2 linked regions of the Salipiger abyssi genome follow. The protein of the gene in region 1 interacts with the protein of each later gene in a pairwise test. Links are inferred from orthologs where the notes say so. Each region holds a gene or a part of one and is shown on either strand. Other genes may lie near its edges.

What was found.
Region 2: the proteins of Ga0080574_RS10515 (region 1) and def interact in binary tests that used the Escherichia coli proteins (3 or more experiments, as listed by UniProt). The link is inferred for Salipiger abyssi from one-to-one orthologs.

Annotation. Positions count from the first base shown.
Region 1 is NZ_CP015093.1:1,417,615-1,433,006, reverse strand. The notes cover bases 6,194-9,111. They hold Ga0080574_RS10515 (aspartate-semialdehyde dehydrogenase), read left to right. Parts: upstream 6,194-7,100; coding sequence 7,101-8,123; downstream 8,124-9,111. Other genes in these bases: Ga0080574_RS10510 (relaxase family protein), read right to left, coding at 8,659-9,111; Ga0080574_RS25875 (hypothetical protein), read left to right, coding at 8,364-8,501; Ga0080574_RS10520 (polysaccharide biosynthesis protein), read right to left, coding at 6,194-6,660. Outside these bases: Ga0080574_RS10545 (GSCFA domain-containing protein), read left to right, coding at 1-65; Ga0080574_RS10540 (hypothetical protein), read left to right, coding at 92-871; Ga0080574_RS26795 (sialate O-acetylesterase), read left to right, coding at 972-2,849; Ga0080574_RS10530 (threonine/serine dehydratase), read right to left, coding at 2,874-3,791; Ga0080574_RS10525 (LOG family protein), read left to right, coding at 3,870-4,712; more of Ga0080574_RS10520, read right to left, coding at 4,783-6,193; more of Ga0080574_RS10510, read right to left, coding at 9,112-9,150; Ga0080574_RS10505 (hypothetical protein), read left to right, coding at 9,275-9,607; Ga0080574_RS10500 (carbonic anhydrase), read right to left, coding at 9,618-10,265; Ga0080574_RS10495 (hypothetical protein), read left to right, coding at 10,405-10,797; Ga0080574_RS10490 (leucyl aminopeptidase family protein), read left to right, coding at 10,876-12,258; Ga0080574_RS10485 (C40 family peptidase), read left to right, coding at 12,255-13,085; Ga0080574_RS10480 (glutamine amidotransferase), read right to left, coding at 13,164-15,203; Ga0080574_RS10475 (DUF4159 domain-containing protein), read right to left, coding at 15,200-15,392.
Region 2 is NZ_CP015093.1:2,219,071-2,234,480, reverse strand. Bases 8,535-11,470 are described here. They hold def (peptide deformylase), read left to right. Parts: upstream 8,535-9,709; coding sequence 9,710-10,231; downstream 10,232-11,470. Other genes in these bases: def (peptide deformylase), read left to right, coding at 10,739-11,233; def (peptide deformylase), read left to right, coding at 10,245-10,742; Ga0080574_RS14365 (MalY/PatB family protein), read right to left, coding at 8,535-9,603. Outside these bases: Ga0080574_RS14420 (ABC transporter substrate-binding protein), read left to right, coding at 1-454; Ga0080574_RS14415 (ribbon-helix-helix domain-containing protein), read right to left, coding at 462-755; Ga0080574_RS14410 (LysR substrate-binding domain-containing protein), read right to left, coding at 818-1,750; Ga0080574_RS14405 (hypothetical protein), read left to right, coding at 2,057-2,476; Ga0080574_RS14400 (sigma-54-dependent Fis family transcriptional regulator), read left to right, coding at 2,550-4,580; ispH (4-hydroxy-3-methylbut-2-enyl diphosphate reductase), read left to right, coding at 4,661-5,611; Ga0080574_RS14390 (LysE family translocator), read left to right, coding at 5,608-6,222; Ga0080574_RS14385 (DUF3429 domain-containing protein), read left to right, coding at 6,219-6,674; Ga0080574_RS14380 (class I SAM-dependent methyltransferase), read left to right, coding at 6,671-7,258; rnhA (ribonuclease HI), read left to right, coding at 7,251-7,715; Ga0080574_RS14370 (trimeric intracellular cation channel family protein), read left to right, coding at 7,729-8,349; more of Ga0080574_RS14365, read right to left, coding at 8,425-8,534; Ga0080574_RS14345 (efflux RND transporter periplasmic adaptor subunit), read left to right, coding at 11,623-12,591; Ga0080574_RS14340 (efflux RND transporter permease subunit), read left to right, coding at 12,584-15,410. UniProt on the Escherichia coli protein: Removes the formyl group from the N-terminal Met of newly synthesized proteins. Requires at least a dipeptide for an efficient rate of reaction. N-terminal L-methionine is a prerequisite for activity but the enzyme has broad specificity at other positions.

The sequences.
Region 1 (15,392 bases):
ACCCGGACGAGGCGGATGCGCTGATCTGCGAAGAGGCGATGCTGGAGGCGCTGGCCCCGAAATGAAGCTGTGCGTTATCGGAGATTCGCATGTGGCGATGCTGATGGCCGCGCTGCGCGACGCCGGTCCCGGCGCGCCGGAGGTCATCTGGTTCGCCAAGCCCGGCCTGGCGGAGGGAGAGGCGGCGCTGGAGGGCAGCCGGCTTTGCGCGCGCGACCCGGATCTGGTGACACGGCTCGAGTCGCTGGGCACGCCTCCCGAGGTCGATCTCGACGGGGTCGACGCGGTGGTTTTTGTCGGTGGCACGGTCTCGGCCTTTGGCGCGGTGCGGCTGCTTCAGGGGCACCGGGTGTCGGGCTGGCCGTCGGCCCGGGCGCTGATCGCCGCCGCCGACACGCCCTCTGCCGCGCCGCTGAAACAGCCGCTGATCTCGGAACGGGCCTATCTTGCGGCGCTGGAGGGCGTGATCCGTGAGAGCGTGACCCATCGGCTGGTGACCGGGCTGCGCGAGGCGAGTGCGGTGCCGGTCTGCGTCGTGCCGCAGCCGCTGCCGTCCGAGGCGATCCTGGAGACCGAAAAGAAATACCCTGTTTTCAAGCGCGTGGCCCGGCATGGCGATGGCCCCGCCGTGGCCGCCAGCCTGATCGCGGCGCATGAGCGCGCCTTTGCCGGCCTGTCCGGCGTCACGGTGTTCCGCCAGCCGGAGGAGTCGATCGCGCAGGGCTTTCTGACGGCGCGCGCCTATACCCGCGATGCGGTGCGATTGACCGCCGGCGCCATGCCGCGGGACGATGTGCTGCATGCGGGGCCGGCGCTGGGGGCGCTGTATCTCGCGCGGATCCGCGCGGCGGTCGAGACGTTAGAAATTTAGATAACTACCTGCAAAATATGAGAAAAGACGCGCTTCGGGCCTAAGATTTTCTTAGGCCCCGCGCGGCATGACTCGGGCCATCGCAATCCGATGGTCTGTTATGCCGACACCTATCATTATCCTTGCGGGGCAGAGCAACGCCTCGCGCCTCTCGGACGAGATCGTCTCGGCGCTGGATCGAACCTATGGCGCCGGGCAGTATCGTCTGGTCGAGGTCTATGCCGGCGGCGCGCCGCTGACCCGCGACCGGGGCGGCAATCCCGACTGGGCGACGCAGGGCGAGTTGCCCGACATGCTGTTGCAGCGCAGTATCGAGGCGTTGCGCAGCACGCCCGGCGGGCAGATCGTGGGCACGATCTGGGTGCAGGGCGAGGGCGATACTTTCGGGTCGAGCCGGCCCGGTGCCTATGCCGGCGCCTTCAACGCGCTGTTCGACGGGTTCCGGCAGGGTCTGGTGGCGGAATTCGGCGCCGGCGTCACCGGGGCAGAGGGTGCGCCGGTGGTCATCTCGGAACTGTCGGCGCGGGCGCCCTCGGCGGGTGGCCGCGAATTCTGGGAGGCGATCACTCACGCGCAACAGCAACTTGCTGCGGTCGACCCGCTGGTCGTCAGTGTCGATCCCGACGATATCGCGCAGCGTTCGGGGTTTGAGCAGGGGACCATGTTCAGCGATGGGCTGCATTATTCCGATGCGTTCAGCCGTGATCTCGCGAGTGCGCTCATCGGGGCGCTGGACGATATGTATGTGCAGGACGCAGCGCGCGACGATCATTTCCGGCGCGACGGGATCGCGACCCGGATGGCGGGTCATACCGGCGATGACAGGTACGATGTCGATCACCGGCGCGACAGCATCGCCGAAGAGGCCGGCGAGGGGTATGACCTTGTCTATTCCTGGGTCAGCTTTTCGCTACGCGATCACAGTCAGCATCTGGAGGCGCTGACGCTGCGGGGGGCGGCCGATATCGACGCCACTGGAAACGGTCGCAACAACTTGATTATCGGCAATTCCGGCGGAAACCAGCTGAACGGCGCCTGGGGCGACGACACGCTGATTGGCGGCGCCGGCAATGACAGCTTTCGCGACAACGCTGGCGCCGACCGCATGCTGGGCGGGGCCGGAAACGACGCCTATTTCGTCGATGACCACGGCGACCAAATCGTCGAACTGGCGGGCGAAGGCTATGACCGGGTGTTTTCGCGGGTGAGCTTCGAACTGCGTCAGCACAGCCAGCATCTGGAGGCGCTCACGCTTCAGGGCGACGCCGATATCAACGGGATCGGCAACGGCCAGGCCAACACGATCATCGGTAATTCCGGCAGCAACTTTCTCAATGGTGCTTGGGGCGACGATACGCTCGTCGCCGGGGCTGGCGACGACACACTGCGCGATAGCAACGGGGCCGATCTGCTGATGGGCGGGCGGGGCAACGATGTCTACCACATCGACGACCGGGGAGATCGCATCGTCGAACTTGCGGGCGAAGGTGACGATCTTGTCGTCGCGCTGGTCGATACGGATCTGCGCCAGCATAGCCAGCATCTCGAAACGCTGACGCTGGCCGGGTCGGCGGATATTTCCGGCACCGGCAACGCGCTCGACAATGCGATCTACGGCAACGACGGCAACAATCGCCTGCACGGCGCCTGGGGCAACGATACGCTGGTCGGCGGCGCCGGCAATGACCGGCTCAGCGACAGCCGCGGGAACGATCTCTTCCAGGGCGGACCGGGGCAGGATGTCTTCGTTTTCTATGACGGTTTCGGGGTCGACCTCGTCACCGATTTCGAGCCCGACCGGCGGGGCGAGGTCATCGACCTGCGCGCCGTCTCGGCGATCACAGGGTTCGACGACCTGCTTGCCAGCCATCTCCGCAGCTTTGGCGGCAATGCGGTGATCGAAGACGGCGCCGGCAATATGATCGTCTTGCAGGGCATCGAGGTCAGCGATCTGAGCGCGAACGACTTTCTGTTCTGACGCCGCGGCGCGGGCCGATGCGGCTCAGGCGAGCGGATCGGGAGCGATATTGCCGCCGCAGACCAGCACCGCCACGCGCTCGCCGGGCGCTGGCACATAGGCGCCGGAGCGCAGCGCCGCCAGCGCACAGGCGCCGGAGGGTTCCACGAGCAGCCTGTGCGCCCGCCAGAGCGCGTGCTGGGCCTCGGTGATCGCCTCGTCGCTGACCAGCACGGAGCCGCCGAGATGATCCTGCGCGAGATCGAAGCAGATCGATCCGATCCGCCGCGCCCCCAGCGCGTTGGCCGCCACGCCGGCGACCTCAACATCCACCGGCTTGCCGGCCTCCAGCGCCGCGTTCAGCGCCCGCGAGCGCTCCGGCTCGACACCCACGACCTTGCGCGCGCCCTGAAGCCAGGCCAGCGCGCCGGCGATCAGCCCGCCGCCGCCCACGGCGATCAGCACCGTATCCGCCTCGAGCCCCTGGGCCTCCCATTCGCGCATCAAAGTGCCCTGTCCGGCAACCGTCGCAGGCCGGTCATAGGGGTGGATCTGCATGGCGCCGGTCTCGGCCTCATGGGCCTCCGCCGCCTCGGCGGCATTGGCGTATTCTCCGGGCACCACGGTCAGCGCCGCGCCGGTCTGCTCGATCAGCGCGATCTTTGCCGGGCCGGCGATCTCGGGCACGAAGATCTGCGCCTTGTGGCCCAGCCGGGTCGCCGCATAGGCCACTGCCGCGCCGTGATTGCCGCCCGATGCCGCGACCACGCCCGCCGCGGGCACCTCCGAGGACAGCAGCGTGTTGAATGCCCCGCGCGTCTTGAAACTGCCGGTATGCTGGAGCTGCTCCAGCTTCAGCGCGACGGGCTGGCTCCAGAGCGTCGCGCTGGTCATGACGGGGGTCACCTGTGCATGGCCGTCGATCCGGGCGGCGGCGGCGTCGATCTCGGGTTTCCAGTTCATTTGCATAGTCCCTTGTGGCTGGCGCGACGAGGGCGGACGCTATAGTCAGGGACAGCGCAGCACAAGGATCCCAGCCGCATGAACGACGACCGCCATTCCATCTTTCGCGATGCCGGGCGCGACCGCGAAACCGCCGAACAGATTCCCGACACGCCGCAGACCCGCGCGCCCTCTTACCGGCTGGCCTTTGCCGACGAGTCGTTCCTGTGCCGTGACGAGCTGCGCCCGGTGCGGTTGCAGCTTGAACTGCTCAAACCGCAGATGATCCTGGACGAGCGGCAGATCGATTCCACCGTCGTGCTGTTCGGCGGCGCGCGCATCCCGTCTCCGGCGGAAAAGCACAAGGCGCGCACGCAGACACTGGCTGATCTGTCGCATTTCTACGATGAGGCGCGGCTTTTTGCCCGCAGGATGACCGAGAAATCCGTTGCCTCGGGCAATCGCGAATTTGTCGTCGCCACAGGCGGCGGCCCCGGTGTGATGGAGGCGGGCAACCTCGGTGCGGAAGAGGCGGGGGGCGTCTCCATCGGGCTCAATATCGTGCTGCCGCACGAACAGGCGCCCAACACCTATGTAACGCCGGACCTGTGCTTCAACTTCCACTATTTCGCGATCCGCAAGATGCATTTCCTGATGCGGGCGCGGGCGATCTGCGTCTTTCCCGGCGGGTTCGGTACGCTGGACGAGCTGTTCGAGGCGCTGACGCTGATTCAGACCGGCCGCATGAACCGCGTGCCCTTCCTGCTCTTCGGCCGCGCCTTCTGGGAAAAGATCATCGACTGGGCGGCGCTGGAGGATGCGGGCACGATCAGCCCCGAGGATCTCGACCTCTTCCGCTTTGTCGAAAGCGCAGAGGACGCGGCGGCGATCATCGAGGAATGGGGCCCGGCCCCGGCGCGCGACGATATCCCCGGACGCTGAGCAGCGGATGCAAAAAAGGAGGCCGCCTGGCCTCCTGATACCCGCCCGGGAAACCCCGGCATGCGTCGCCTCAGACGCTTTGCATTTCCTCGCTCTGCGGCACTTTCTCGCCGCGCTCGACCCAGCGCGCAATGACCGCGCGGGCCATGTCCTCGTCGAGCCCGGTGATCGCGTTGCGCAGATCCTTCAGGGCGGTGGCGATCTCGAACTCCGACAGGTAGCTTTCCTGCGCCCGCATGATCTTGTGATGCGGCGTGGTCAGCATGTCGGAGGAGATCAGCAGCTCTTCATGGAGTTTCTCGCCCTTGCGCAGCCCGGTGACCTCTATCTCGATATCGCCCTCGGGATTGGCGGCGTTCTTGACCGAATAACCGGCGCCCTCGATCATCTGGCGGGCAAGCTTCTCGATCGGCACCGGGTCGCCCATGTCGAGAACGAAGACATCGCCGCCGCGCGCGAAGGAGCCGGCCAGCAGCACCAGACGGGCGGCTTCGGAGATGGTCATGAAATAGCGCGTGACCTTCCGGTCGGTCAGGGTGACCGGCCCGCCGCGGGCGATCTGCTCTTCGAAGAGCGGGATCACCGAGCCGGACGAGCCGAGCACATTGCCAAAGCGCACCATGGAAAAGCGGGTGCTGGTGCTGCGCGTCGCGAGATCCTGCACGATCAGCTCGGCGAGGCGCTTGGAGGCGCCCATGACATTGGTCGGGCGCACGGCCTTGTCGGACGACACCAGGATGAACCGCTCGACCCCGGCCTCGCGCGCCGCTTCCGCCAGGATCTTGGTGCCGATGACGTTGTTGTTGAGGCCGGAGAGCACATTGCATTCGACCAGCGGCAGGTGCTTGTAGGCGGCGGCGTGCAGAACCACCTCGATCCGGTGTTCCGCCATCAGGTCGGACATCTTCTTTTCGTCGAGCACGGAGCCCAGAACCGGGACGATGGTCAGCCCTTCGGAGAGGTCGCGCAATTCCTTGTCGATGCTGTAGAGACCGAGTTCGGAGTGATCGACCAGGACGACGCAGTCGGGCTTGCAGGCGATGAGCTGACGGCACAGCTCGGATCCGATGGAGCCGCCGGCGCCGGTGATCATGATGCGGCGCCCGGAATAGGCATGGCTGACGCCCGGCAGCTCGGATTCCAGACGGTTGCGCCCGAGCAGATCGTCGAGCGAGACCGGCGAGACGCGCTTGCGCAGCTCGCCTTCGCCAACCAGTTCCGCGAAGGAGGGCAGCGCGTGAACCTCGCAGCCGATGGCGCGCAGCCGGTGCGCGATTCGTGCCAGTTGCGGCTGGCTGATCGAGGGCATCGCGAGTACGACGCGGTCGATGCCTTTGCGGGCAATGAGATCTTTGATGGCCGAGGGCGCATGTACCCGGAGCCCTGAGATCAGCTGGCTTTGCAGGGTGGGATTGTCGTCTACGAAAGCGACAGGTTCGATGGCGTTGTCCTGGCGCAGCGCAGCGGCGAGCTGCTGTCCGGTCTGTCCGGCGCCATAGATCAGCACCCGCATACGGTTCTGGCCGCGCCGATAGATTTCGAAGGTGACGTAGCGCAGCAGGATACGCCAGCTTGCGCAAATGACCAGAAGCAGCAGGGTAAAGTTGAAATAGACCGCGAGCGACAGCGGCGGTGCCAGAATCCCGTCGAGCGCCACGCCCACGATGCCACAAGTCGCGGCAAAAGCGGCGGTCCGGGTGATCCCGCGCGTGTCATAGGCATTGAGCTTTATTTGCGGGAGGCCGAGTTTCCATGATGCATAGCCGCCCACGACGACCAGCGCGCCGATCAGCGGCAGAAGGGTCAGGATGAGCGGCAGGTTCGGATTGACGGCGGCATTCAGGGCGAGCGCCGAGAACATTGCGATCCCGATCATGCCGGCATCCATCAGCATGAAAAGAATCTGCTTCTGCGCTCGCGTCAAAGATGTGACGAACCTGTAGAACATGATATTCCGTCCTCCACGAACGCAGTTCGCTCAACGAGATTTACAATAGCGTGACGCAGCCCTTATACGATCAACCAGAGCGCTAATGCGAAACGCGATTCATCTGCCTAACCAGTGATCAAATTCAAGTGTTATCTACGCGACTGCACAAACGTTAGACAAGTATGGAATTTCTGCACCTGCGAAAATTGGCGGGATTTCACCGATAGCCGTTTCAATTTGCCGGGATTTTCGGCATCACGGCAGGCTCGCTGAAAATTAGCACAGATCTGCGCCGCCGGCGGATTCCCGGGCTCGGGTGGGGCTCGATTCGAGCCTGCATGGCGTCAGCGCAAAAATAAACCCCCCTTTCACTGCGCGGGGGCATGCGATATGAGGCGCGCCAGTCCGGCGCGGCGCAAACCGGCGCCCGCGCGGACCGCAAACCGAAGGAGACCCAGATGGGCTATAAGGTCGTTGTCGCCGGTGCCACGGGAAACGTGGGCCGAGAAATGCTGAACATCCTCGCCGAGCGCGAGTTTCCGGTGGATGAGATCGCGGTGCTGGCATCGCGAAAATCGCTCGGCACCGAAGTGAGCTTTGGTGACAAGACACTCAAGACCCAGGATCTCGACACGTTCGATTTCACCGGCTGGGACATGGCACTGTTTGCGGTGGGCTCCGAGCCGACGAAGAAATATGCGCCCAAGGCGGCGGCTGCCGGCTGCGTGGTGATCGACAACTCGTCGCTCTACCGCTACGATCCCGATGTGCCGCTGGTGGTGCCCGAGGTGAATGCCGACGCGGTTCTGGGCTATTCGAAGAAGAACATCATCGCCAACCCCAACTGCTCGACCGCGCAGATGGTCGTGGCGCTGAAACCGCTGCATGATCGTGCCAAGATCAAGCGCGTCGTCGTCTCGACCTATCAGTCCGTCTCCGGCGCCGGCAAAGAAGGCATGGACGAGCTCTGGGATCAGACCAAGGCGGTCTATAACCCGGTCTCTGAAGTGCCGCCGAAGAAGTTCCAGAAGCAGATCGCCTTCAACGTCATTCCGCATATCGACGTCTTCATGGAAGACGGTTCGACCAAGGAAGAATGGAAGATGGTCGCCGAGACCAAGAAGATCGTCGATCCCTCGATCAAGGTCACGGCAACCTGCGTGCGGGTGCCGGTCTTTGTCGGCCATGCGGAGTCGATCAATATCGAGACCGAGGATTTCCTCGACGAGGACGAGGCCCGCGACATCCTGCGCGAGGCGCCGGGTATCATGGTGATCGACAAGCGCGAAGCCGGCGGCTACGCGACGCCGGTGGAATGCGTGGGCGACTACGCCACCTTCGTCAGCCGGATCCGCCAGGATTCGACCATCGAAAACGGTCTCAACCTGTGGTGCGTCTCCGACAACCTGCGCAAGGGGGCAGCGCTGAACGCGGTGCAGATCGCCGAAGCGCTCGGGCAGAAAGTGCTGAAAAAGGGCTGAGCACGGTTTTCCGCCAGTGAAACGGAATGGAACGGCGTCCTGCGGGGCGCCGTTTTTCGTTTTGTTTCAAATGCGACCTATTCCGAGGGATAGGACACCTGCGCCTTTGTTGCCTGCAATCTACCCCTCGGACGGCTGGCTGCGGGGCGTGCACTGCGGTATTTCAATTGCAAGGGCCGCAGGACGGCGCGCCCAGAAAGGTCCAGAAGGGCAGACCCAGAGACTTCCAGGAGCCCAGACATGACCGCCGACCTGATCGAAATCGCCCGCGGCCGCCGCAACGCCGCTCTCACCGCCCGCAGCCTGATGCTCTGCGAACGTCACGAGCGCCCGGTTATGGGAACCGTGGACCGCGTCCTGCGCTACCTCGGGCTCTGATCCGTTTCATGCGGTTGCCGCCGGAGGACGGCCGTCGCGCCGGTGCCGGTTCTTGCGCCTTGCCTCGCGGACCCATCTCTCTCTCTCGCCCGCTCTCTCTCCGGGTCCGGGATGGCGCAAGACCGGCTATGTGGATTTCGATCCGTGCATCAGGGGGTCATCGCTCGCGAAAAGGCTCGCGGTCTATGACGTCGAAGTCGTCTTCTTCCTGTCGGGGCACCGGCGGAAGGATAGGTTCAGCCAAGCGGCGATGCGGATGTCCGGGAAAGGGACGACCGAAACGGCGCATCAGGGTGACATAGCTCTGACCGAGTTCCGAGGCCTTGCAGAGGCGCGTGCCATCGGGATGGGAATGCAGCGCGAGGCCGCCGCCCGCCGGATGAAGCGCGAAACCCTTGTCGCGCAGGCGTGTCCGAAGATCGTCCCAACTGCGGGCCTCGGCCAGATCCGCGGCGAGGAGGACCCGCAAGGGGCCGAGGAGCTGCTCATCCGCCCGATTGGGCGACTTCGCGCCGTTGCGCTGGCGCCCGATCTCGGCGGCCAGCGCCTCCCGGATCACCCGCCCCAGCGTCTCGTCTCTCTGTCGCGCCAGCCGCAGCGCCGCCTCGTAAAGCGGGCCGGGCAGACGCACCGTCACATCCCGTTCCATCATGCGCCGCCGCGTGCCGGTGCAAGGTTAACATTCGATTAGTGCCATTGAGGCAAGGGCTGCGCCCAATTTTCGTCAAATTTGAGTCGCAGCCTCTCTAATCACCCAGCCCAGGAGGTGAGAGATGCAAGTCCAGACACGCGCTGCCGAGGCCCAGCCCCATCCTGCCGCGCTTCCCGATCCGCTCGATTGCGAAACCGCCGCGCTGTTGCGCCAGGTGCTGCTGCCGATCTTCGAGTCCGCGTCGGAATGGGCGATCCTCGCCGCCGCGCTGGCGCGGCGGGGCTATGGGCTCACCTTCCGCATGGGCCACATGGTCATTCTGAACGCCGAAACCGGCATCGCGCTCTGCACCGGCGGCGCCATCGGTGCGCCGCTCGGTACGCTCAGCGCCCGGCTCGGGCGCCCCGCAGTGAAGCTCAACCCCGACGGCTGCACCGCCGAGCTCGATTGCTGAACGCGCGCGCTCAGACCGCGACGAAGCCCCCGGCCTTGGGGTCGTAGACCTCGAGCTCGCCCTTGCCGATCTCATGCCAGACGCCGTGCAGGCTCATCTCTTCGGCTTCGACGGCCTCGCGCACGAAGGGAAAGCTCATCAGATTGCCCAGCGAGGTCAGCACCGCCTGATGCTCGAGCGCCTTCGAGACCTTGTCCTCCGGCAGATCCTTGACCTTCTCGTAGCCTGGCCGGAGAATATCCATCCAGCGCCCGACAAAGCTCGATTTCTCTTCCAGCGCCGGCGCCTTGCCGGAGCACATGTCGAGGCAGCCCTGTACGCCGCCACAGCTGGAGTGGCCCATGACGATGATATGCGCGACCTTCAGCGCGGTGACCGCGTATTCCACCGCCGCCGAGGTGCCGTGGTGATCGCCATCGGGCTCGTAGGGCGGCACAAGGTTGGCGATATTGCGGTGGATGAAGAACTCGCCGGTATCCGCGCCGAAAATCGAGGTCACGTGCACCCGGCTGTCGCAGCAGGAAATCACCATCGCGCGGGGATGCTGCCCCTCCGATGCCAGCCGCCTGAACCAGGCATGGTTTGAGCTATAGCTCGTGGCCTTCCAGCCCTGAAAACGCTGGACGAGATATTGCGGTAGCGGTTTTGCGGCCTGCATCACGGTCTCCTGCTCGCATCACAATCCGACAAGGAAATACGCTGTATTCAAGTGGAATTCGAGAGAAGAAATGCGGCCGGTCTAACCTTTTGGGAACTTCGGAGCGTTACTCAACACGGCTGTGGGGACGTGATCGAGGATGGACGAGGTGGTGGAACAGGTCGCAATACTGTCCCCGAGCGAGACGCCGGGGCTCGATCCGGAACGGCTTGCGGAGCTCTACGCCCGGCTCGGCGCGCGCGACGGCGAGAACATGGTGTGCCGCGCCATGGAAGAGCTGGCCTGCCGGCTCGGACAGGCGGATCGCTTCTACGAAGAGGGCGATCTGGCGCAGATGCGCAAATGCACGCGCGCGCTCGGTGCCATTGCCGGGGAAATCGGCATGACCGGGCTCAGCCGGATCGCCATCGACGTGGTGCAATGCATCGACGATGGCGATGCGGTGGCGCTGGCCGCGACGCTGGCGCGTCTGGCCCGCATCGGCGAGGGCTCGCTCTACGCGGTCTGGGATCTTCAGGATCTCTCCGTCTAGCGCGCCTCGCTGCCCCTTGCAGGCGCCGCCCGCATCGCTAGGCTCCCGGCACGATCATTTGCCAGAAGGGGCCCGCTCATGTCATTCCGTTTCGCCGCACCCGACGCGCAGGCGCTGCCGCTGCATCTCGTCGAAACGGATGGGCTGGAGGGCTGGCTTGCCGGCCAGCCGGACTCCGTCCGCGGCTGGGTCGAGACCAGCGGTTTTGCCGGCGCCATAGGCGAGGCGCTGCTGCTGCCGGGCGAGGCCGGGCAGCCGGTCGCGGCGCTTGCCGGCTATGGCAGCGCCGCTGCCCGCCGCCGCACCCGCTTCGCGCTCGCCGCCGCCGTGGCAAAGCTGGGCGGCGGCACGTTCCGCATCGCCTCGGGCCTGCCCGTAGGCAAGGCCGAAGAAGAGGCGCTGGGCTGGCTGCTCGCGGGTTACCGCTTCACCCGCTACGCCGGCAGCGAGGGCAAGACCGCCCGGCTCGTCGCGCCGGATGGCATTGACGCGGAAAAGGTCGAGATCCTCGCCGCCGCCGAGGCGCTGACCCGCGATCTGGTCAACACGCCCGCCTCCGACATGGGTCCGCAGGAACTGGAGGACGCGGCGCGCGCGCTGGCCAAAGAGTTCTCCGCCGGGATCGAGGTGGTGTCCGGCGCGGCGCTGGAAGAGGGCTTTCCGATGATCCACGCGGTGGGTCGCGCCAGCCCGCGCGCGCCGCGGCTGATAGACCTGCGCTGGGGCAGCGCGGGGCCGAGCCTCACGCTGGTCGGCAAGGGGGTCTGTTTCGACACAGGCGGGCTCAACCTCAAGCCGGGCAGCTCCATGGGGCTGATGAAGAAGGATATGGGCGGCGCGGCCAATGTGCTGGGCCTCGCTCGCGCCATCATGGCGCTGGGGTTGAAGCTGCGGCTGCGCGTGCTGATCCCGGCGGTGGAGAACAGCGTGTCAGGCAATGCCTTCCGCCCGCAGGATATTCTCACCTCGCGCAAGGGGCTGACGGTGGAGATCAACAACACCGATGCCGAGGGCCGGCTGGTGCTGGCCGACGCGCTGGCGCTGGCCGATGAGGAGACGCCCGACCTGATCGTCTCCATGGCGACGCTCACCGGCGCCGCGCGGGTGGCCGTGGGCCCGGATCTGGCGCCGTTCTACACCGATGACGAGCCGCTCGCGGCGGCGCTCTCGGCGGCGGGCACCGCGGCGGCGGATCCGCTCTGGCGGATGCCGTTCTGGGAGCCTTACGAGGCCCGGATCGAGCCGGGGATCGCTGATCTCGACAATGCCCCGGCGGGGGGCATGGCGGGCTCGATCACCGCCGCGCTCTTCCTGCGCCGCTTCGTGACGGAGACGCCGCGCTACGCGCATTTCGACATTTACGCCTGGCAGCCGAGCCCGGCGCCCGCGCGGCCCAAGGGCGGGCTGGGGCAGGGCCCGCGCGCCATTCTCGGCGCGCTGCCGCAGGCGCTGGGGCTGTGACCGACCGCCGTCGCAGACCGGCCAATGACCGGGTCGTGGCGCGCGCGCATGCCACCGCCTTCCCGGAGCTGACACCGGTCGAGCCCGAGCCCTGTTACATCGCTCAGCCGGTGGTTGATCTCAGCCTCTCGCCCGGTGGCCGTCGCGACCGGCAGCTGCGCTATGGCGATGCGTTCGATCTTCTGGAGCGCCGCGAGGGCCATGCCTTCGGTCATGCGCCGGGGGCGGATTATGCGGGCTGGGTGCCGGCAGAGGCGCTGGAGCCCGCCACCGCGCGGGGCGCGCCGAGCCACAAGGTCTGTGTGCGCCAGACCCACGCCTATAGCGCGCCGGATTTCAAATCCCCGGAGCGGCGGGCGCTGAGCCATCTCTCCGCTCTCGCCGCCGGACGCTGCGAGGGGCGCTTCACCGAGACCGAACTGGGCTGGGTGCCGACTGTACATCTCTCGTCGCAGACCGAGAGTGACCCGGTTGCGGTGGCGGCGCGCTATCTCGGCACGCCCTATCTCTGGGGCGGGAATTCCGGCTTTGGCATCGACTGCTCTGGGCTGGTGCAGGCGGGTCTTGCCGCCTGCGGCATTGCCTGTCCCGGCGACAGCGATCTTCAGGAGGCGGAGCTGGGAGAGACGCTGCCCGCCGGAACTGAGCCCCGGCGCGGCGATCTGCTGTTCTGGAAGGGCCATGTCGCCCTTGTCTCGGATCCACAGACGCTGCTGCACGCCAATGTGTTTCACATGGCGGTGGCCTATGAGCCGCTCGGTGCCGCGATTGCGCGGATCGCCGAGCAGGGCGACGGGCCGGTCACACGGCACGCGCGGCTGGGTTAGGACAAGTTTCTTCGAAGAAACTTGCAAATCTCTTCGAAGAGATTTGGCGGCTCCGGATCGTGCCGGAACCGCGCGCCTCTAACGCCGCCCCTCGCGCAGCCAGGCGCCGATGATGAAGCCCGACGCAAGCAGCAGGGTCAGCCAGGCCGGCAGCAGCGGAATGTTCCGCACATCCATGGTCTCATAGGCTTCGCGCGGGGTGATCCCGATCCAGCCGCGCCCGGCGGCGGGCCGGCCCGCGCCGACCGGGCGGATGCTGGGTAGCCCCTCTTCCAGCCGCATCACCCCGCCGCGCATCGTATCGATCACCGGCTCCAGCGCTTCGCCGCTGGCGATGGTCTGCTCGAATTCGCGCGGGGCGGCGGGGCCGAGGCCGATCACCGCCTCTTCCTCATCGTTTTGCAGCCGGTAAAGCCCGATCTCGGGGCCCTCATAGAGCGCTTCGTAGCGGCCCGGCGACACCTCTTCCAGCGTCACCTCCTCGGTCTCGCCATCGGGCCGCGTCACCGTCACGCTGCCGACGCTTTCGCCCAAGGTGCGGCGGATGATGCGCATGCTCTGCCCGGTGGCCTCGGCCCAGAGCGCCTCTTCCTCCAGCTCCGGCTCCTTCATCATCCAATGCGCCAGCCGCCGCAGCAGGTCGAGCTGCGGCCCGCCGCCCTCGTAGCCGCGCGACCAGAGCCAGGCCTGATCCGAGGCGAGCAGCGCCACGCGACCCTCGCCGACCCGGTCGAGGATCAGGAGCGGCCTGTCGTCGACGCCGGACATGACCACATCGCCCTCCAGCGGTTCCAGCTCGATCTGGCGCAGCCAGCGGCCCCAGGTCTCGGCACCGGTCAGCCCGGCGGTGACCGGGTGGCGCTGGCCCAGATCGGTGACCTTGGGCCGATAGCCCTGGTCGATCACCCGGGCGGTGGGCTCGGCGGGCAGGATCTCTGACAGGGGCGAGCGATAGATGGAATCGGCGCTGGCGAAATCCGGCCCGGCGGCGACCAGCACGGCACCGCCCTGTTCGACATAGTTGCGCACATTGTCGAGATAGATCGCCGGCAGGATGCCGCGCCGCTTGTAGCGGTCGAAGATGATCAGGTCGAAATCCTCGATCTTCTCCAGAAACAGCTCGCGCGTCGGGAAGGCGATGAGCGACAGTTCCGTCACCGGCACGCCGTCCTGTTTCTCGGGCGGGCGCAGGATGGTGAAATGCACCAGATCGACCGAGCTGTCGGATTTCAGCAGGTTGCGCCAGGTGCGCCCGCCCGCATGCGGCTCGCCCGAGACCAGGAGCACGCGCAGCCGGTCGCGCACGCCGTTGATCTGCACCAGCGCCGCGTTGTTGCGGTCGGTGAGCTCGCCCTCGCCCTCGGGGGTGGAAAAGCGGATCACGTTCAGCCCGCCATGCGGCAGCTCGATCGGCAGATCCACATCCTCGCCGATGGGCACGGTAAAGCTCTGCGGCTCGCCGCCATCGACGGAGATGTCGAGCGCGGTATTCGCGGCCTCGGGCGCGGCGCCATCGTCCTCGATCCGCAGGGTCAGGGTGACCGGCTCGCCGAGAATGGCAAAGGCGGGCGCGTTTTTCACAATCAGCCGACGGTCCCAGTCCTCATCCCGTCCGGTCATCAGCAGATGCATCGGCGCGGGCAGGGTCGGCGCGCGGTCGAGATCGTGCAGCCGCCCGTCCGAGAGCAGGAACACCCCGGCGATGCGACCACGCGGTTCCTCGGCCATGGCCGAGGACAGCGCCGTCATCAGCTGGGTGCCGGTGTCGCCCTCGCCGTCGCCGACCTCGATCCGGCGCAGTTCGGTATTGGGGCGGGCGGCGATGCGCGCTTCAAGCGTCGCCGCCGCGTCCTCGGTCACCTCCAGCCGGTCGGCGAGGCGCTGCGAGGCGCTCTTGTCCACCACCATCAGCACGATATCCGAGAGCGGCGCGCGATCCTCTTCCTGAAAGCTGGGCTGGGCCAGCGCCGCGACCAGCACGAAGCCGGCAAAGAACCGCAGCGGCCAGCCGGTCAGCCCGCGCCAGAGCGCCAGCACGACTCCGGCCAGCGCCACGGCAGCGAATGCCCAGATCAGCGGCCAGGGCAGCAGCGGGTCGAAAACGATCTGCCCGGTCATTGGCCCAGCCTGTCGAGCAGCGCCGGCACATGGACCTGGTCGGATTTGTAATTGCCTGTCAGCACATGCATCACCAGATTGACCCCGAAGCGATAGGCGATCTCGCGCTGGCGCTCGCCGGCAAAGCCCGAGCCCATGCGCACCAGCGGATTGCCGCGCTCGTCGGTGGCCCAGGCGGCGGCCCAGTCA
Region 2 (15,410 bases), 800 kb from region 1 along the record:
CACCACCACGCTGAAACTGCCGCCGCCCTCCTATGCGCGGCGCGGCGGCGAGATCGTGGCGGCGCAGCTGCGCGAGATCGGCATCGAGACGCAGATCACCAATCTGGAATGGGCGCAGTGGCTGGAAGAAGTGTTTCGCGGCAAGGATTTCGGCCTGACCATCGTCAGCCATACCGAGCCGCTCGACATCGGCATCTATGCCCGGCCCGACTACTATTTCCAGTATGACAACCCGGAGCTTCAGGAGCTGATGGCCACGTTCTCGGCGACCTCGGATCCGGCGGCGCGGTCGGAGATGCTGAAACAGGCGCAGACCGTGATCGCCGAGGATTACGTCAACGGCTATCTCTTCCAGCTCGCCTACCCCACCGTGGCGGATGCGCGACTCGAAGGGCTGTGGCAGAACCAGCCGACCCAGGCCACCGATCTGAGCGCGGTGCGCTGGAGCGAATAGCCCCGCGCTACTGCGCGACCATGAGGCGCTGCGCCCGGTCGGGCGCCGTCTCGACAAAGGCAAGACAGGCGCAGCGCAGCAGCGAGGTGAAGTTTTCCGGCTCGCCGCGCTGCTCCAGCACCTCCGCATGCAGGGTCGACAGGAAGGCGGGCGTGCTGACGCCCTCGCGCGCGGCGATCTCGTCGAGGATGGCCCAAAAGGCGTTTTCCAGCCGGATGCTGGTGCTCTGACCGTTCAGTCGCAGCCGCCGCGTCTCCGAGGCGTAGCGCTGCGGATCCTGCCCCGTAAAGACCTGACACATGGGCCTGCCCCTCTTCTCCACCACCGGGCGCTCAGCTTAGGAACAAAGCCGCCGCCTGTCCATCAGCCGGGCGCCGGGTCCGGCAGGCGCCCGGCCTCGGCGGCCATCATGAGCCCGCATTCGCGCACCACCCCGGCGATCTCGGTCAGCCGCTCGGCCAATGGCGAGCTGTTGCGCCAGACCATGCCCACGGTGCGCGCCGGCTGCGCGCCGACAAAGCGCGAGACGGAAACGGCGGTGGCGCGGGTCTCGACCGGAACCGCCATTTCCGGGATCAGCGTCACCCCGATCCCCGCCGCCACCATCTGCACCAGCGTCGACAGCGAACTGCCGTCCAGCATCTCGCGCGGGAGCGCCGACTGCACCTTGCAGAACGAAAGCGCCTGATCGCGGAAGCAGTGCCCCTCCTCCAGCAGCAGCAGACGCATCTCGCGCAGCTTCTCGCGCGAGGGAACCGGGCTGCCGGCATCCTCGCTGGGGCGGATCAGCACGAAATCCTCGTTGAAGAGCGCCACCTCGGTCAGCGAGGGTTCCGAGACCGGCAGCGCGACGATGGCCGCATCCAGCCGGCCCTCGGACAGCTCCGCGATCAGCCGGCTGGTCAGGGTCTCGCGCATATGGATGTCGAGCCCGGGATAAAGCTCGCTCAGGCGCCGGATCAGCGAGGGCAGCAGGTAGGGGGCGATGGTGGGAATGACACCGATGCGCAGCCGCCCGACGAAATGGTCCTTGGAGGCGCGGGCGAGATCGCCCAGCTCGTCGAGCGCGCGCAGGATCTCGCGGGCGCGGGGGGCGAATTCCTCGCCAACATGGGTCAGCCGCACCTGGCGCGGGCCGCGCTCGAAGAGCGTCACGCCCAGCTCGGCCTCCAGCTCCTTGATCTGGAGCGAGAGCGCCGGCTGGGTGATCGAGCAGGCCGAGGCGGCACGACCGAAATGCTTGTGCAGCGCCAGTGCGTCGAAATAGCGAAGCTGTTTCAGGGTGAGGTTTGCCATTTGAGAAACTTATCAGAGCGGTGTGAGTCACGAAATAGGCCGCATGGATCGGCTTTGCCAGAGGGCCCGCCCAATACCCTCGCACGCCCCCTCGCCCGGGGCGTCGCCGCGCCGCTCCGGCGCTCTGCAAAACATCCGATTTTGCAGTGCAGCAAGGCCCGCAGCGCCTCCGGCAACCCGGCTGACACGCAAAATGACATAGGCAAAAGGTTTGTCGTCTGGTAATCTTTTAGGCAGGGAGGAAGACAATTGGACATTTTTTCGAAGCGTGACGGACCGCGCTCAGAGGATGTGCGCGCAAAGCGCATGATCGCTGAAAATGCGCAGGTCATCCGAAAGCTCGCCGATCAGATCAGCGGCGGCGGCTACACCGCCATGCAGCAGCAAAAGGCGCAAAAACCGCCGCAGCCCAAGGGCTTGATCATCCATGACCTGGGCGGCGCGCGCGATGCCTCCGACCCGGAACCCTATGTGAAGGTCAGCCTCAACAACCGGGTGGTTCTGGCGGACAAGCGCAGCGGCCGGCAGTTGCACCTTCTGGGGGAGATTCGCGGCAGCTTTCCCGCCCCCCGTTTCGTGCTCGCCACCGCCGAAAACGGCTTCTTCTCGCCGCTGCCCGAGGAGGTTTCCGGCGCGCTTGCCGAGCTCGACGGCACCCAGATCACGCGCGATTTCGGCGAAAAACAGCTTGCCGCCGGCATCGCGCAGCATCTCGGCCTGAGCTGAGACGGCCTCCGGGCCGCCCGGCCCGGGCGCCATGACATCCGTGACAGAGCAAGGTTTGGATTCCGAGCTACGTATGGGCCGCACAAGCTATTTCCAACGCCAGCATAAACCCGGGGGCTCATCGTCCCCCGATCCCGCCATCGCGGAGTATCGCGAGGATCAGACCCGGCAGGCCTGGGAAGACATCGTCAGCGGTCAGGCGCTGGCCGATCCCGAGGCCTCGCCGGTGCGCAGCGAGATCGCGCAGTCCTGGCAGCGCAGCCTGAATCTCGGCGTCGATGCCAAGAAACAGCACTCGCGCAAGATCGAGGCCGAGGACGATCTGCACAGGCTGCGCCGGCGCAACGCCTGCCTGCGCCGCGCCGCCCGCGCCGCGTTTTCCCGGCTCGCCCCGCATCTGGCCGAGGCCAATGCGATCCTGATCCTGACCGACAAGGACGGGGTGATCATCGACGCCATCGGCGATCACTCGGTGCTCGACGAGGGGCAGGAGATCCATCTCGAAATCGGCGGGATCTGGAACGAGGACGCCATCGGCACCAACGGCATCGGCACCGCGCTCAAGACCGGCAAGCCGACCTATGTGCACGCCGCCGAGCACTTCTGCCAGGGCGTGCAGAGCTGGACCTGCGCCGGCGTGCCGATCTTCGATCCGTTCGACCGGTCGGTGATCGGGGTGGTGGATCTCTCCGGCCCGCCCGCCATCTTTCGCCGGCACAATATCGCGCTGGTGGTCGCCGCCGCGCGCGAGATCGAGATCGCGCTCGCCGAGCAGCAGCGCGAGGAGCGCACGGTGCTGCTCGAGGCGTTTCTGAATTCCGATGTCAGCCGACCGGGCAACGGCGTGCTGCTGCTCGACAAGGTCGGGCGCATTCTCTACCGGCGCGGGCTCGACGCGCGGCTGCACCTGCCCCGCCCGGAGCTGGCGGTGGGCAAGCAGCTTCTGACGCTAAGTGCGGGCATGAGCGACGGCGATATCGCCGCCGCGCTGCCGCCGGAAATCGAAGCGGACGGGATCGAGCGGCTGGAGTACGAGGGTCGGCTGCGCGGCGCGGCGCTGTTCCTCAAGCCCAGCCCCAGCCCCAGCCCGCGCGTCCGGCAGGAGGAAACGGTGCGCATCACCCCCAGGCCGAACGTGCAGGAGGACGAGATCGTCATTATCGGCAACGCGCCGAAGATGCTGGAATCCATCGAGCTTGCCGAACGCGCCGCCACCGCCGGGGTCACGGTGCTGATCCAGGGCGAGACCGGCACCGGCAAGGAGCTTTTCGCGCGGCTGGTCCACAGCCGCCTGACACGCAAGGATGCCGCCTATGTGACGGTGAACTGCGCCGCGATCTCCAAGGAGCTGATCGGCGCCGAGCTGTTCGGCCATGTGGAGGGCGCCTTTACCGGCGCGTTGCGCGGCGGCAAGGCGGGCAAGTTCGAACAGGCCGATGGCGGCGTGCTCTGCCTTGACGAGATCGGCGACATGCCGCTGGAATTGCAGCCCTATCTGCTGCGCGCGCTGGAGCAGAGGGCGGTCTACCGGATCGGCGACAGCGCCAGGCGTCCGGTCAATGTGCAGCTCGTGGCGATGACCAACCGCAACCTGCGCGACGATGTGGAGACCGGGCGCTTCCGCCGCGATCTGTTCTACCGTATCGGCATCGTCGCCATCGAGGTGCCGCCCCTGCGCGAGCGCGGCACCGATGTGCTGGCGCTGCTGGAGCATTTCAACCTCGCCTTCGGACAGCGCTTCGACAACGCGCCGCTGCGCTTCTCGCCGCAGGTGCTCGACCGGCTGCAACGCTATCGCTGGCCGGGCAATGTGCGCGAGCTGCGCAATCTGGTGGAACGGCTGCACCTGCTGAAGACCACCGGCGAGGTCGGGCTGACGGACCTGCCGGGCGAGATTCTGGAGACGCCGGACGGGCTGGGCTTTTCGGTCTCGGGCTTCGACAGCGGCGACAGCGCGGTCAATCTGGAGAATGTCGAGGCCATGGCCATCCGCCGCGCCATGGCTGCCGAAAAGGGCAATCTCACCCGGGTCGCCGCGCGGCTCGGGATCTCGCGCCCGACGCTCTACCGCAAGATCAAGCAATACGGCATCCCGCGCGACTGATCCCCCGTCATCGCGCCGCGTCCGCACCACTGGACCTGAGCGCCTCTTGGCCTTACCTGTTGGCACAACAGGAGACCGTCATGACCAAGCCCCCGCTCACCCTTCACCTTGCCGCGCCGCGCGGGTTCTGCGCCGGCGTCGACCGGGCGATCAAGATCGTCGAGATGGCGCTCGAGAAATGGGGCGCCCCGGTCTATGTGCGGCACGAGATCGTGCATAACAAATTCGTCGTCGACGGGCTGCGCGCCAAGGGCGCGGTCTTTGTCGAGGAGCTGGAGGAATGCCCGCTCGACCGACCGGTGATCTTTTCCGCCCATGGCGTGCCAAAGGCGGTGCCTGACGAGGCGGCGCGGCGCGAGATGGTCTATGTGGATGCCACCTGCCCGCTGGTCTCCAAGGTCCATATCGAGGCCGCACGGCATCACGAGAACGGCTTGCAGATGATCATGATCGGCCATGCCGGCCACCCCGAGACCATCGGCACCATGGGCCAGCTTCCCGAAGGCGAGGTGCTGCTGGTCGAGACCGTGGCCGATGTGGCGCAGGTCGAGGTGCGCGATCCGGCGCGGCTGGCCTTCGTCACCCAGACCACGCTCTCGGTCGATGACACGGTCGACATCGTCGCGGCGCTGAAGGCGCGCTTTCCGCAGATCATCGGCCCGCACAAGGAAGACATCTGCTACGCCACCACCAACCGGCAGGAGGCGGTCAAGGCCATCGCACCGGACTGTGACGCGCTGCTCGTGGTGGGCGCGCCCAACTCGTCGAATTCGAAACGGCTGGTCGAGGTCGCCCGCAAGGCCGGTTGCGCCTATGCCCAGCTTGTGCAGCGCGCCGACAATATCGACTGGCGCGCGCTCGACGGCATCCGCTCGGTCGGCGTGACCGCCGGCGCCTCGGCCCCCGAGGTGCTGATCGACGAGGTGATCGACGCGTTCCGGGAGCGCTACGACGTGGAGGTGAAGATGGTGGAAACCGCACAGGAAAACGTGGAATTCAAGGTGCCGCGCGTGCTGAGGGTTCCCGCATGATCTCGGCGCAGTTCCTGCTGACCGCGCTGGTCGTGGTGCTCGCCCCCGGCGCGGGCGTCGTCTATACGCTGGCCATCGGGCTGGGTCAGGGCCGCCGCGCCGCGATCTGGGCGGCGCTCGGCTGCACCTTCGGGATCGTGCCGCATCTGCTGGCGGCGATGCTGGGGCTGGCGGCGCTGCTGCACACCTCCGCCCTGCTCTTCACCACCGTGAAGCTCGCCGGTGCCGCCTACCTGCTCTGGCTGGCGTTTCAGGCGCTGCGCTCCACCGGGGCGCTCGCGGTCACCGCCTCGCAACGGTCCGAGACCGGCCCCCGCACCGCCAAGCGCGGCGCGCTGCTCAATATCCTCAACCCCAAGCTGTCGCTGTTCTTTCTCGCGCTGCTGCCGCCCTTCCTGTCGGGCAACCCGGCCAGCGCCAATGCCGAGATGCTGCTGCTGGGCGGCGTCTTCATGGCGATGACCTTTGCGGTCTTCGTGCTCTACGGGCTCTTCGCCGCCCGCGCCCGCGACTGGCTGCTCGGCAGCGAGCGTGCCATGCGCTGGCTCAACCGGTCCTTTGCGGCGATCTTCGCACTGCTCGCCGGGCGCCTCGCAATGGAGCGCGCATGACCGCCCCGATCCCGCGCAGCGCGCTGCTCCTCGCCATTGCGGGGCTGCTGCCCTTCCTCTGGGGCGTCGCCACCCTGCTGATCGACCCGGCCTATGACCTCGCCTACAGCACCCTCGGGGGCCGCTTCGTCGCGCCCTATGTGCAGCTGAATTACGGTCAGGTCATCCTCGCCTTCATGTCCGGCGTGCTCTGGGGCTTTGCCACCAAGGCGCGCGCCGAACAGGCGGCGATCTGCTATGCGCTCTCGGTCATCCCGGCGCTCTGGGCATTCTTCATGGCCGGCGGCGGACCGGTCTCGGCGGCGATGAACCTGATCTTCGGCTATCTCGGCCTGCTGGCGCTCGACTGGCAGTTCTGGCGCTGGGGGCTGGCGCCCGGCTGGTGGATGCGGCTGCGCCTGCCGATGACACTGGCGGTCATCGCCTGCCTGCTCGTGGGGGTGTTCCGGTGAGCGACGACGAGACCCTGCGCGTCTACGAGACCCGCGCCGCCGATTACGCCGATATGGCACGGCAAGAGCCCTATCCGACGCTCCGCGCCTTCGTGACCGCCCTGCCCGAGGCCGCGCATGTGCTGGATTTCGGCTGCGGCCCGGGGCTCGACGCGGCGCATATGGCGGCGCAGGGCTGCACCGTCGAGGCGCTCGACGCCTCAGCCGAGATGGTCCGCCTCGCCGCCGCCCGCCCCGGCGTGTCGGCACGGCAGGGCAGTTTCGACGATCTGACGGCAGAGAGCGCCTATGACGGCATCTGGGCCAGCTTCAGCCTGCTGCACGCGCCCCGCGCCTACATGCCCCGCCACCTCGCCGCCATCGCCCGGGCACTGAAGCCCGGCGGGCTGCTCGGACTCACGCTCAAGGAAGGCACGGGCGAGAAACGCGACCGGCTCGGACGGTTCTACACCTATTACACCGAGGCCGAGCTGCGCGCCCTGCTCGCCGCCGCCGGGCTCACCGTCACACAGGTGACGCGCGGCTCGGGAACCGGGCTTGACGGCACCGCCTCGGACTGGATAAGCGTCACCGCCCATGCCTGAGCTATATGCCTATACCGACGGAGCCTGCTCCGGAAATCCCGGCCCCGGTGGCTGGGGCGCCCTGCTGCGCGCCATGGACGGCGACAGCATCGTCAAGGAGCGCGAGCTCAAGGGCGGCGAGGCCGAGACCACCAACAACCGGATGGAGCTGCTGGCGGCGATCAACGCGCTGGAATCGCTGTCGCGCCCCTCGACCATCACCGTGATCACCGACAGCGCCTATGTGAAGAATGGCGTCACCGGCTGGATCCACGGCTGGAAGCGCAACGGCTGGAAGACCGCCGCCAAGAAACCGGTGAAGAATGCCGAGCTCTGGCAGCGTCTCGACGAGGCGCAGAAACGCCATTCGGTGACCTGGGAATGGGTCAAGGGCCATGCCGGCCACCCGGAGAACGAACGCGCCGACGAGCTGGCCCGCGCCGGCATGGCGCCCTTCAAGCCGGGCAACGGAAAGTGACGCAGGGGGCGCCATGACCCCGCTCGACCTGCTCGATTACGCCTCCGTCCTGATATTCGCCCTGACCGGCGCGCTGGTGGCCAGCCGCGCGCAGCTCGATATCGTCGGCTTTGCCTTCCTCGCCTGCCTCACCGCGCTCGGCGGCGGCACGCTGCGCGACCTGCTGCTCGACCGCGAGATCCTGTGGATCGCCGATCCGGCCTATCTGGCGGTGGCCTGCGGTGCGGCCACCCTCGTCTTCTTCACCGCGCATCTTCTGGAAAGCCGCTACCGCGCGCTGCTCTGGCTCGACGCGGCAGCGCTTTCCGTGGCCGTGGCCGCCGGTGCCGGCATCGCCCTGCGCGACGGCGCCGGCGCGCCGGTGGTGCTGGTCATGGGGGTGATGACCGGCTGCATGGGCGGGCTGATGCGCGACGTGGTGGCCAACGAGGTGCCGCTGCTGCTGAAACAGGGCGAGCCCTACGCCACCTGCGCGCTCGGCGGCGCCGGCGCCCTGCTCGCCGCCCATGGCTCGGGGATGGAGCCCGGCCCGGCGGCGCTGATCGGCGCCATCCTCACCTTCGTGCTGCGCGGCGGCACCATCGCTTTCGGCTGGCACCTGCCCGTCTACAAGAGCCGCCCGCCCCGGCAGTAACCGGCGCGGGCGCTTTCATCTTTCCGGCAAATACTCACCGGCGCGCAGCGCGCGCCCGGCAACGTGTACCGCCCCTCACTGAAGATCGGCAAAGGCCTTTTGCAGCCGCGCGCCCGCCTCCTCGACCCGCGCCCGCGGCGTCGCGAAGTTGAAGCGCAGGAAGCTCTCGCCGCCCTGCCCGAAGGCCGGACCCTGGTTCGCCGCGATCCGCGCCTCCGTCTCGACCCGCGTCGTGAACTCCTCGGCGCTCATGCCGGTGCCGGCGAAATCCACCCAGGCGAGATAGGTCGCCTCCAGCGGCATGGAGCGCAGCCCCGGGATCGCGTTCACCATCTCGTCGAAAAGCCGCCGGTTGCCGTCGAGATAGGCGGTCAGCTCGTCGACCCAGGCCGCGCCTTCGGGCGAATAGGCCGCCGTCGCCATGTGCAGGCCGAAGGAATTGGGCGAAATCCCCAGCCCCCCCATGCGCTCGGCAAAGCGCGCGCGCAGATCCGGGTCGGCGATAATGACATTGCCGGTATGGGCGCCCGCGATATTGAAGGTCTTGGTGCTGGCGGTCATCATCACCAGACGCTCGCTCACGCCGTCATCCGCCAGCGCCATGGGCAGGTGTTTCTGCCCGGGCATCACCAGATCGTGGTGAATCTCGTCCGAGACCAGAATGAGGTCGTGACGCTTGGCGAACTCGGCCACGCCCTTGAGCTCGGCCCGGCTCCAGACCCGGCCGCCGGGGTTGTGCGGCGAGCACAGGACGACCAGACGCTCCTTGCCGGTCATCATCGCGTCATAGGCGTCGAAATCCATCTCGTAACGGCCGTCGCGCAGCACCAGCGGGCATTCGACCACCTCGCGCCCCGCCGAGCGAATGACCCGATGAAAGGCGTGATAGACCGGCGTGAACAGCACCACCCCGTCGCCCGGCGCGGTATAGGCGTCGATGCAGAGCCCGGTGCCGTTCACCAGCCCGTGGGTGGTGAAGACCGAGGCCGGGTCGACCTCCCAGCCGTGGCGTTCCTTCATCCACCAGCCGATCGCGTCGAGATAGGCGGCATCGTCGCCGAAATAGCCATAGACGCCGTGATCGAGCATCTTTTGCAGCGCCTCTTGGACGCAGGCGGGCGGGCGGAAATCCATATCGGCCACCCACATCGGCAGACCGCCATCCGGCGAGACGCCGAACAGCGACTCCATCTTGTCCCATTTTGCGGAATGGGTGCCGATGCGGTCGATCACCTCGTCGAAGCGGCTGGTCATGGGGGCGCGTCCTCTCAACTGTTTGCGCGCGAACGCTAGCGCGCCGGGCGGCGAGCGCAACCCCCACCTGCTTGCGCAAAGCGGCGCATATGCCTAGATGATGTGCATGAAGCGGCCCATTCTCATCCACCCCGATCCGCGGCTGAAAAAGCTCTGCGATCCTGTGCCCGATCTGTCGGACGATCTGCGCGTTCTGGCCGACGACATGCTGGAAACCATGTACGAGGCGCCCGGCATCGGGCTGGCGGCGCCGCAGATCGGCGTGCTGTCGCGGCTGATCGTGCTGGATTGCGCCAAGCCCGACAATGGCGAGGATCCGCGCCCGCTGGTGATGTTCAACCCGCGCGTGCTGGCCAGCTCGGACGAGCGCAATGTCTACGAAGAGGGCTGCCTGTCGATCCCCGACCAATATGCCGAGGTCGAGCGTCCGAAGGTTGTCGATGTGGAATGGCTCGACCGCGACGGCAAGCTGCATGCCGAGACATTCGACGGGCTCTGGGCGACCTGCGTGCAGCACGAGATCGACCACCTCGACGGCAAGCTCTTCATCGACTATCTCAAGCCGCTCAAGCGCCAGATGATCACCCGCAAGATGGTCAAGCTGAAGCGCGAGCGCGCGCGCGCATGACGGTGGCGGTCTGATGGCCCTGCGCGACATCCTTCTCTGGCCCGATCCCCGGTTGAAACAGCCCTGTGCCGAGGTCGCCGACCCGGCCTCGCTCGGCGATCTGATCACCGACATGTTCGAGACCATGTATGCCGCCCCCGGGCGCGGGCTGGCGGCGCCGCAGGTCGGGGTGCTGAGCCGGGTCTTTGTCATGGATGCGGGCTGGAAGGACGGAGACATGACCCCGCTCGCGCTGATCAACCCGCATATTCTCGAGGTGTCGGGCGAGACCCAAGCCGGCGACGAAGGCTGTCTCTCGATCCCCGGCGTCACCGCGCGGGTCACCCGCGCGACGCGCGTGCGGATGGGCTTCACCGACCTGACCGGCGCCGCGCAGGAGCGTGTCTTCGAAGGCGCCGAGGCGGTGATCGCGCAGCACGAATACGACCATCTCGACGGGCTGGTGCATTTCGACCGGCTCGACCCGGAGGTCGCGGCGCGGCTGATGCGGGACTACGAGGCGCAACGATGAGCGTGCGCCCCTGCCTGCCCTGGCCCGACAAGCGCCTGCGCAGCCCTGCCGCGCCGGTCGCGGCGATCACCGACGAGGTGCGCGCGGTCTGGCAGGACATGATCGACACGATGGAGGCGATGCCCGGCGTCGGCATGGGCGCGCCGCAGATCGGCGTGATGCTGCGGCTGGCGGTGGTCGATGCCTCCGAGGAGCGCGGCCAAGCGGTGCGCATGGCCAATCCCGAGATCCTGCACGCCTCGATCAAGCTGCGCGCCCATGACGAGGCCAGCCCCAACCTGCCCGGCGTCTGGGCCAAGATCGAGCGCCCGCGCGCGGTGACTGTGCGCTTCATGAATGCCGAGGGCGAGATCGAAGAGCGCGATTTCGTCGGGCTCTGGGCGACCTCGGTGCAGCATCAGATCGACCACCTGAACGGGCGTATGTATTTCGATCACCTGAGCAAGACCAAGCGCGACATGCTGCTGCGCCGGGCGAAAAAGGCGCGGTAAGGGGGGGGTGGGCAGATTGCCCATCCTAAGGTGGAGCGTTGCGCGGGCGCGGGACAAGGCCGAAGGCCGCCGCGCCATCGCCGGCCCGTCCCCCGGGCTGGCGATTTGGTGACACCAGTGCTGTGTGTCGAGATCTTTCGGACTTGGCCGGGATAAATCGAGAGGTTCCGAGGGAAGCTCGCCACCCCACGGGCCGGCGATGACGCGGCTCGTTCCGGTTTGGCACGCGTAGGGTGGGCAATCTGCCCACCACACACCCGCCCCTTCCCCACACACTCCGAATCCGGAATACTCGCACCATCCGTTCCGGCTTTACATATTCCAAATAAAATACATGAATGCCGAATTGAGTCGCGGGCCTTCCCGCCCGCCGAACAGAAGAGGTTCCGATGCGCGCCCTGATCGCTCTTTGCGCCACGCTCTTCGCCTCGGCCCTCTCCGCCGAGACGCTTGAGATCTCCCCGCAACCCGTCACCATGTGGAAATCCGTCTTCGGGCAGATCGAATCCCGCGTGCAGATCCCCGCCCGCGCCCGCATCGGCGGCACCATCGAGGAACTGACGGTCACCGAAGGCGACCGCGTCGAGGCCGGCCAGCAGCTCGCCCGGATCGAGGACGACAAGCTGCAATTCCAGATCGACTCGCTCGACGCCCAGCTCGAAGCGGCGCGCGCCCAGCTCACCACGGCGCAATCGGAGCTGACCCGGGGCAACGCGCTGCTCGAACGCGGCGTGATCACGACGCAGACCCACGAGCAATTGCAGACCAATGTCGATGTGATCACCTCGAACATCTCCAACCTTCAGGCACAGCGGCTGGTGGTCGAGCAGCAGATCTCCGAGGGCGCGGTACTGGCGCCGGCTGCGGGCATCGTGCTCTCGGTGCCGCTGTCGCGCGGCTCGGTGGTGACCATGGGCGAAAGCGTGGCCGAGATCGGCGGTGGCGGCACCTTCCTGCGGCTCAGCGTGCCCGAACGCCATGCGGGCGATCTTGCCGAGGGCGACGAGATCGTCATCACCGGCGCCGAGGGCACGCGCACCGGGCGGCTGGTCAAGCTCTACCCGCTGATCCAGGGCGGGCGCTTGCAGGCGGATGTGGAGGTCGAGGGGCTCGACGCGCGCTTTGTCGGGCGGCGTGTGCCGGTACGACTGCCGGTCGGCACGCGCGAGGCGCTGCTGGTGCCCGAAAGCGCCCTCACCCGCGCCGGCGGGCTCGATTTCGTGACCGTCGAAACCCCGGACGGCCCGCTCGCGCGCGTCGTCGTGCCCGGCGAGACCGTCGAGCAGGACGGCACGCCGTTCCGCGAGATCCTCACCGGGCTACGCGCCGGCGATCGCGTGGTGACGCGCGATGAGTGAGCAGGACGACACTCCCGAAGGCGCGCTCGGGCTTGCCGGACGGCTGACCCGCGCCTTCATCCGCTCGCCGCTGACGCCGCTCTTCCTGCTCGCCTCGCTGGCGGTGGGGATGATCGCGCTGGTCTCGCTCCCGCGCGAGGAAGAGCCGCAGATCTCGGTGCCGCTGGTGGATATCCATGTGCAGGCCGCCGGGCTGCGCGCCGAGGACGCTGTGAAGTTGATCACCGAACCGCTGGAGACCATCGTCAAGGGCATCGACCAGGTCGAGCATGTCTATTCCGACACCCGCGACGATCAGGCCATGGTCACCGCGCGCTTCGAGGTCGGGGTCAGCGCCGATACCGCCATCCTGCGGGTGCGCGACAAGATCATGGCCAATCTCGACCGCATCCCCGTGGGCATTCCCGAGCCGCTGGTGGTGGGCCGGGGCATCAACGACGTGGCCATCGTCACGCTGACCTTTTCGCCGCAACCCGGAGAGGACACGGTCACCGCCGCCGATCTCACCCGCATCGCCCGCGAGGTCGAGGTGCGGCTGGCGCGCACGCCGGATGTGGGCCTGACCTATGTGATCGGCGCCACCGACGAGGCGCTGCGCATCGCGCCCGACCCGGAGCGGCTGGCGCTTTACGGCGTGACGCTGCAACAGCTCGCCGGCAAGATCGAGGGCGCCAACACCGCCTCCCCCGCCGGCACGCTGCGCGACGGCGGCCAGCAGGTCGGGCTGGTGATCGGCAAGACCCTCACCACACCGGAAGAGATCGGCAATCTGGAGCTGACCGCGCGCGACGGGCGCACGATCTATGTCCGCGATGTCGCCGATGTGGAGCTGGTCGGCGATCTCGACGAGCAGCACGTCGCGACGCTCACCCGCGAGAATGGCGAGATCCGCCGCATGCCCGCCGTGTCGCTGGCGGTGGCCAAGCGGGCGGGATCGAACGCCGTGGTGGTGGCGGAGAGCATTCTGCATCAGGTCGAGGAGATGCACGGCAGCATCATCCCCGCTTCCGTGCATGTGGAGGTGACCCGCGATTACGGCGAGACCGCCGATGAAAAGGCCAACGAGCTGCTCTTTCACCTCGGGCTGGCCACGCTCTCCATCGTGGCGCTGGTGCTGGTCACCATCGGCTGGCGCGAGGCGGTGGTGGTCGCCATCGTCATCCCCGTCACCATCCTGCTCACGCTCTTTGCGGCGAATTTCATGGGCTACACGCTGAACCGCGTGTCGCTCTTCGCGCTGATCTTCTCCATCGGCATCCTCGTGGACGACGCCATCGTTGTGATCGAGAACATCGCCCGCCACTGGGCCATGCACCCGGGCAAATCCCGCGCCACGGCGGCGATCGAGGCGGTGGCCGAGGTCGGCAACCCCACGATCGTCGCGACGCTGACCGTGGTGGTGGCGCTGCTGCCCATGCTCTTCGTGAGCGGGCTCATGGGGCCCTATATGTCGCCGATCCCGGCAAACGCCTCTGCCGCGATGATCTTTTCCTTTTTCGTCGCGGTGATCATCACGCCCTGGCTGATGCTCAAGGTGGCGGGCAAGGCGCCCATGACGGGCCATGGCGAGGGCACAGCGCATAAGCAGTTCAGCCCGATGGGCCGCTTCTACGCCCGCTTCGCCCGCCCGATCCTGGCGCGCAAATCGGTGTCGTGGATCTTTCTGCTGGTGGTGATCGTGCTCAGCTTCGGCTCGCTCGCCGCGCTCTATACCAAGGACGTGACGGTCAAGCTGCTGCCCTTCGACAACAAGTCCGAGCTCTCGGTCATGGTCGACCTGCCCGAAGGCTCATCGGTCGAGGCGACCGACGCGGTGGCGCAGCAGGCCGCCCGCATCGCCATGGAGCTGCCCGAGGTGATCTCGGCCCAGACCCATGCGGGCGCGGCCTCGGCCTTCAACTTCAACGGGCTGGTACGGCATTACTACCTGCGTCAGGGGCCGGAGATGGGCGATGTGCAGCTCAACCTGCTGCCCAAGGCCAAGCGCGACCGCGCCAGCCACGAGATCGCGCTGGAGCTGCGCGGCATGCTGGCCGCGCTCGATCTGCCCGAGGGCACGGTGCTGAAAGTGGTCGAGCCGCCCCCCGGCCCGCCGGTGATCTCGACTCTGCTGGCCGAGGTCTACGGCCCCGATGCCGAGACCCGCCGCCTGGCTGCGGAAAAGATCCGCGCGGCCTTTGACGAGGTGCCCTATGTGGTCGATGTGGACGACAATTACGGCATCCGCCCGCCGCGCCTGCGCGCCGTGCTTGCCCCGTCGGAGCTGGATTTCTTCCAGGTGCAGGAGGCCGACGCGCTGCAAACGCTGCAACTGCTCAATGGCAGCGTTACCGTGGGCTATTCGCATCGCGGCGGGGGCCGCCGGCCGATCCCCATCGTCATCGCCCGCGACAAGGCGCAGCGCGTGCTGGACAGCGAGGCGCTCTCGACCCCGGTGCCGGCCAACGCCCTGCCCGGCGGGCGCGGCGTGGTGGAACTGGGCGATGTGGTGGAGATCGAGGCGGAGCGCGCCTCCTACCCGATCTACCGCCGCAACGGCTATGACGTGATCATGGTGCAGGGCGAGCTGGCCGGCGATTTCGAAGCGCCGCTCTACGGCATGCTCGCGGTGGCCGACCGGCTCGACGCGATGGAGTGGGAGGAGGGCACAAAGCCCCAGATCTCGCTGCACGGTCAGCCGGAGAGCACCGAGCATGTCACCCTGCTCTGGGATGGCGAATGGGAGGTGACCTGGGTCACCTTCCGCGACATGGGCGCGGCCTTCGGCGTGGCGCTGCTGGGGATCTATATCCTGGTGGTGGCGCAGTTCGGCAGCTTCC